DNA from 2 places in the Methylotuvimicrobium sp. KM2 genome. Region 1 is predicted to be linked to the other one. Evidence: riboswitches for the same ligand, from Rfam matches in the RefSeq annotation. Region 1 holds a riboswitch; the other holds the start of a gene.
What was found. Region 1 has a riboswitch for cobalamin ahead of WJM45_RS06000 (TonB-dependent receptor). Riboswitches for the same ligand answer to the same signal wherever they lie in the genome.

Region 1 (3,355 bases):
ATTCAGGGCTTTGCCGACCGGGTCGCGGCCAATCTGGATTTGTCGTTGATCCTGGAAGCCTTACAGGAGCCAGCATGAAGACCTTATTCATCGGCGGCGTCAAGAGCGGTAAATCGCGCTTGGCGGAAGACTATATTTTGCAGCGATGCGGGGATGAAAAACCTTATTATCTGGCGACGACCGAATTTTTCGACGACGAAATGAAGACCCGGGTGGCCGTTCACCAGCAGCGCCGGCAGGATTCGTTCATTACGGTCGAGGAACCGGTCAAACTGCTCGCCGCATTGCAAGGCTTGAACCGTCCGGTATTGGTCGAGTGCGTGACGATGTGGCTGAACAATGCCTTGTATCATCAAATTCCCGAATCCGCCATCCTTCAAGAATTGGACTCCGTGTTGCGGCTTCCCGCCGAATTAGTCTTGATTCATAACGAGGTCGGCCTCGGCGTCATCCCCGACAGTCGTTTGGCCCGGCAATTCATCGATTTATCGGGCAAGGCCGCGCAATTGATGGGCCGGCATTGCGATCGCGTCTTTTTTTGCAGCGCAGGGTTAAAATTGCAGATGAAATAAACCTAAATTCGGCGCTGTGGGTCGGCAAACAAGCGCCCTTGTCGAATTGTCGCGTCGTCCTATCAGACTTGCGGTTTTTTGAGCGGCAATGGCCTCGAAAATCGCGACGTAGGCGTCGCTCCCACAAATGACCGGAAGCTCTGTGGGAGCGATCCCCAGATCGCGATATCGGAGCCACTGATATCCAATATCCGCAGATTTATCAAACAGCACCGTTTCCAGGAATACGATGACCTCTGTTTACTCCCTTTATACTCAAAAAAATTAGTTAACTTTATGAAGGTATGGGGTGTGGCTAGCGAGGATGTCGGCAGCAGGGAACGCTGCCGTCAAGCCCCCATGGATGGGTTTACGGCGGTCCTCGATAGACACATCTCATACCTTTTATTCTAAGACGATTTTTCAATCAAAAGGGAATAGCAAGTTTACCGATATTTGTGTATAACGATGAACGCAGAGCATGGGAACGAGCGTGAGCCTCGGTGTAGGGTAGTAGCGAAGCGGAAACCCGTCCAATGGGAGAGTCGCGGCGGTTTGCAACGATGGAATTCGGCTTCGCCTCTACGCATCTAAAATGTTAAATAACCTTTTAGGGAAACATAAGCCATTGAATCACCCCCCCCTTATTTTTCTTCCACTTGCATTCAGCCGGTAAATCCCTATAATGCCCTCCTTGCTTTCAGGTGCCCCGCCCTAGAATCGACAAATCGATTCTAGGGCGGGGTTAAACGGGAAGCCGGTCAGGTTATCAAACCAATGCCGGCGCTGCCCCCGCAACGGTAGATAAGTAAAGAATCATCAATTTGCCACTGTGTGCAATGACATGGGAAGGCGATGATTCAGGCCAATGGCCACTTATAAGCCCGGAGACCGGCCCGATAGCGATTCGATACAGCGGAGGGCTGTTAACGAAACGGTCGAGCCATGCTCCGCCTTTTCGCCGCACGCCCTTGCGTTGTAATTTTACAACCTTTCATGCGCGGGCGGCGCAGAGGACATCATGCGAATATTCTATCTAAGCCCACTGTTATTCACCGGCTTCCCTATTTCGGCCTTGGCCGACTCAACTCCGGACGAGACGCCGTTACATTTACCCGAAATGCTGATCACGGCAACTCGGTCGGACAGTCCCAAAGACCATCTGGCAACCGCCAGCACCGTATATACGCGGAAAGACATCGAACGCCTTCAGGTCAATACCTTGCCGGAATTGCTGAGAGGCTCGACCGGCCTCGATATCACGCAACAAGGCGGATACGGTAAAAATTCCAGCGTCTTCATACGCGGCACCGGTTCCGGCCATGTGTTGGTACTCGTCGACGGCATCCGCTTCGGTTCGGTCACCTCCGGCACTTCGCCATTCGAACTATTGCCGATCGATCAAATCGAACGCGTCGAGATCATTCGCGGTCCGCAGTCCAGCCTTTGGGGCGCCGAAGCCTTGGGCGGCGTTATCCAAATTTTCACCCGTAAAGGCACACAAGAAGAAAAACCGACGATCACGATCGATGCCGGCGGCGGTTCGTTTAATACCGCCAAGGCCTCCGGCACGATCAGCGGGCGTTATCAAAATAGTTGGTATACCCTCGGCGCGTCGCATTTCAATTCGCAAGGCTTCGATGCGCGACAACCGACTACCGGTTTTTTCGGGGTGGATGAGCCCGATAAAGACGGTTTCTACAATACCGGACTCAATGCGCGCTTGGGCCACCGCTTCGATAACAATGCCGAGATGGAAGCCAGCTACATGCGCTCGGAAGGTCGCAACGACTTCGACGGAACGCCGAATAAAATGGAATTCGTCAATCAAGTCATTGGTCTGAGTGGCGCTATCGACGTCATCGACAATTGGCGCTCGACCTTACGGTTAGGGCAAAGCCGAGACGATAACGATAATTTTGCGCCTGACGGCTCGTTTTTCAGCCGTTTCGACAGCACGCGTTGGAATGCCAGTTGGTTAAATGCGGTTAAATTGTCGGACGATCATCAACTGACGCTCGGGGCCGATTACCGTTTGGATGAAGCGAATAGCACGACCGATTACACCGAGCTATCGCGTTACGATGTCGGCGTGTTCGGCGAATGGCACGGACGATTCTTCGACAACCATCATCTGAACGGTTCGATTCGTTGGGATGAAAACGAAGCCTTCGGCGATTTCGTCACCGGCAGCATCGGCTGGCGTTCCAATTGGGATTACGGCATCAGTACATTCGCCAATTTCGGCAACGGCTTTAAGGCCCCGAGTTTCAACCAACTCTATTGGCCTGGATTCGGCAATCCCAACTTGATGGCCGAAGAATCGAAATCGGTCGAGGTCGGACTCGCGGGCAACCATGACTGGCTACAGTGGGAGATTCGCGCTTATCATACCGACCTGGATAACTTGATCGTCAATGTCTTTGATCCGGTAACGTTTAACTTATCCGCCGAAAATATCGGCAAGGCCCAAATCGACGGTCTCGAAGCCGAAATCGGCATGCAAATTTTCGGTTGGAACGCCAAATTGGGCATGAATTTGCTCCGTCCGGTCGACCGCGAAACGAATAATCGTCTGCCACGCCGCACCGATAGAATGTTATCATTCGATCTATCCAGATCGTTCGGGCCCGTCGACGTCGGTGCTTTCCTATTAGCCGAGGGCTATCGCTACGACGATGCCGATAATACGACTAAAGTCAACGGTTACGCGACCATCGATTTACGCTCGGCCTATCACATCAATAAAAATTGGACCGTCAGCGCTCAATTAAATAATTTGCTGGATAAACAATACCAATTGG
Region 2 (3,355 bases), 1.3 Mb from region 1:
AGGCATTCCTGTTTCGGTCCGGTTCTGCCGACAGTTTTCCAGCCTTTAGGCACTTCCTTGTACTCCGGCCAAATGGAGTATTGCTCCTCGTGATTAACAACCACATGGTAGATCGTCGTGTCTTCGTCTTCATCCCAAGCCATACTTCACCCACTTTACATTTGCATTTAAGACTGGCGCTAAATTGACTGCGCCAGGTCTCGTTGGACAAAATTTCCAAAAAGAGCAGCGGTGAGGTGCCGCCGCTTGGAAAAGATATATGAACCCTTCGAAAGAGTCGGGAGAGATGATAGGCAGTGAAGAGAGGAGATAAAATGCGACAAAATGCCGCACCATGGATTGTAGAAATTTGCAATGAAATAATTATGTTATATGACTCATTCTCCAATATTTTTTGCGGCATATGCCACGATTTTTCAAAATCCGCTGTATTTTTATTCAAAAAAATATTATTACAAACCGCAATCGTTGCCGTTAACAACTACCAGCGTGAATTCATCCTAACTTTCATGGCGGCCTTACAAAGCCCCAGCAAATGAAAGTGAATCCTTTGTGGGAACCTATAACATGGTTGCCGAGACAAGTTCGGCATGCATTGCCATGCTGGAGCGGTTAGAACCTAAAAAGAGCAGTTGAGAGCCTCAAACTACCGTTCGCCCTGAGCCCATCGAAGGGTGAACGGTAGTTTGAGGCTCCACCAAGACGGTGAACGTGTTGTAGACCCTTCATGCTTCGACTTGGCTCAGCACGAACGGTCTACAACACATGTCAACTGCTCTTTTTAGGTTAGAACGAAGAATTTTCGTGTTTTTCGTGACCAAAATGCATTTTTATTTCCTAATTAGCAAGTTTCTTCAGTTAAAGCCCAAAAACCAGCATATCCCTAGCAGGACGGGGTTTGCAACCCCGTCCTAAACGTTTCGACTTCGGCCGAAGTCAGCCGAATTGTTTAGGGCAAACCGAAACGTTGGGGACGGGTTAAATAACCCGTCCCACAGAAGTGGCTACGACTGGCCACTGCTCGGACAGTTGACTTCGGCAAGCTGAAGCATCTTGCTAATCAGGTTTTATTTTGCAGACATAGCGCACTGGGATTCGGGCTACGGCAATATTTGCTCAACAAATCTTTTGCCTTTAGAACTCGTCCGGTCCGGGTTAGCAGAATGACACATTCCATTTGCACGGTTTTGATGGGTAACCTATAATCCCCAGCTTGTTTTACGGTTCCCGCACTGCGCGGGTGAAACTGGAAGCCGGTTAAAGGCCGGCGCTGCCCCCGCAACGGTAGGTGATTTTTCACGAGCCCGGAGACAGGCCCTAAAACTTAGGCGATTGACAAGAATAAACATACCCAAATAACGCAGGATTTTTGTTCAGCTACAAAAACCGGAAAGGGGCGCATAGTTGCGCTATGTAACCCTTTCCGGTTTGCAGTAGATGGACAAAAAGACCAGTTAGTTGGGTATGTTTTTCGCCGGAAATCGCCTTGCAGAACAGTATTGCGGCGGGCGATCTGTCAAATCTTTTTTGGTTTGTCTTCCCCTCCGTTTTTCCGTCAATCAGACTTGGGAAGGACAATCACCATGAAAACACTCGCCGGCTCTTCCGTCGTTTACTCCGCTAAATTTCTCCCGGGCTTGAGCGCCATCGTATTGGGCTTGACCGTGATTCTAGGCCTCGGCTTTATGCAGGACGCCAACAACTACATTCATAATGCCGCACACGACGGACGCCATAGCGCCGCATTTCCCTGCCATTAAGCGTGGCCGATTTTCGTAAACTGGTGATCGCCGCATTGACGGCCGGCATCCTGTCCGGCCTGCTGCTTAGCGTCTTACAGTATTATCTGACGCAACCCTTGATTTTAGCCGCGGAACAATTCGAAGCGCCCGCAACCGGCTCCGAGCATGAGTGGCAACCGGAAGACGGTTGGCAACGCTTCGCCTTCACACTGCTGTTTAACGGACTGAGCGGCTTCGGCTTTGCCTTGCTCTTGAGTGCGGCGATGTATTGGCACGGCACGGGCGGCTATTGGCGCGGCTTATTTTGGGGCTTGGCCGGTTATTCGGTTTTTTTCGCTGCGCCTTCATTGGGCCTGTCGCCGGAATTGCCCGGAACCGACAGCGCCGCCTTACTCAGCCGGCAGGCCTGGTGGCTATTCACCGCGGCCTCGACCGCAGCCGGTTTATACGGACTCTTATTGAGCAAAAACCGTGGCCTGCAAATCGCCGGTGGCCTGTTATTGGCCGTCCCGCATTTGATCGGCGCCCCGCATCCGGAAATAGCGCAAGCCTTGGCGCCCGAGGCCTTACAACAGCGATTCGTAGTAATGTCCGCCCTCAGCAATGCTCTATTCTGGCTCAGCCTCGGCGCCTTAGCCGGATTTACCTTGACCAAACTCAAACTGTAATCATGAACACTAGCCCATCCGTCCGTCACTGTCCGACCATGCTGATCAGCGCGCCCGCTTCCGGCCAAGGCAAGACGACCGTGACCGCCGCGCTGGCAGCCTATCACCGAAGTCAAAACCGCAAGGTCAGCGTATTCAAAACCGGCCCGGATTTCATCGATCCGCAGATTCTGGCTCATGCCTCGGGACGGCCGGTCTATCAACTGGATTTGTGGATGATGGGCGAGGCGCATTGCCGCGACTTGCTCTATCGCGCCGCCGCCGAATCCGATGTCATCCTGATCGAAGGGGTAATGGGCCTCTTCGACGGCGACAGCAGCAGCGCCGATCTGGCGCAAGCGCTGTCGGTACCGGTCGCCGCCGTGATCGACGCGCAAGGCATGGCGCAAACCTTTGCCGCCGTCGCCTACGGTTTGGCTCATTACCGGCCGAACCTAAGGTTTGCCGGCGTGATCGCCAACAAGGTCGGCAGTCAAAGCCATGCCGGATTACTGCAAGAAGCGCTGCCGGACGATATGCCCTTGCTGGCGGCCCTATCTAAAGATGCGGAGATCGCTTTGCCGTCGCGGCATTTGGGTTTACTGCAGGCGGACGAGATCGGTGACCTGAACCGAAGACTGGCGCGAGCCGCCGAATTATTGACCGAATCCGCGCCATGCCGCTTGCCCGAACCGGTTGACTTTGCCCCGGCGGCAACGACGCCGACGCCGCGCCTTCTTGCCGGCAAGCGCATCGGCATCGCCCGCGACGCGGCCTTTTCATTCATCTACCAGGCCAACCTCGATTGCTTGCAGGCCATGGGCGCCGAGCTGCGTTTCTTCTCGCCGTTGACCGACGCCGAATTGCCGGAGGTCGATAGCCTCTATCTGCCGGGTGGCTATCCCGAACTGCATCTAGCGGCCCTCGCCGATAATCGCGCGATGAAACAGGCCTTGCATGACTATC

Region 2: another riboswitch for cobalamin. It lies ahead of WJM45_RS11400 (CbtB domain-containing protein); the one in region 1 lies ahead of WJM45_RS06000 (TonB-dependent receptor).

The regions. Positions count from the first base shown of each region.
Region 1 is NZ_CP150634.1:1,385,762-1,389,116, reverse strand. Features, by position in the region: gene WJM45_RS06010 (cobyric acid synthase) at 1-78, shown strand, start outside; gene WJM45_RS06005 (bifunctional adenosylcobinamide kinase/adenosylcobinamide-phosphate guanylyltransferase) at 75-572, shown strand; cobalamin riboswitch at 1,237-1,466, shown strand; gene WJM45_RS06000 (TonB-dependent receptor) at 1,573-3,355, shown strand, end outside.
Region 2 is NZ_CP150634.1:2,698,415-2,701,769, forward strand. Features, by position in the region: gene WJM45_RS11390 (MbtH family NRPS accessory protein) at 1-143, opposite strand, end outside; gene WJM45_RS11395 (hypothetical protein) at 315-539, shown strand; cobalamin riboswitch at 1,205-1,335, shown strand; gene WJM45_RS11400 (CbtB domain-containing protein) at 1,584-1,760, shown strand; gene WJM45_RS11405 (CbtA family protein) at 1,763-2,410, shown strand; gene WJM45_RS11410 (cobyrinate a,c-diamide synthase) at 2,413-3,355, shown strand, end outside.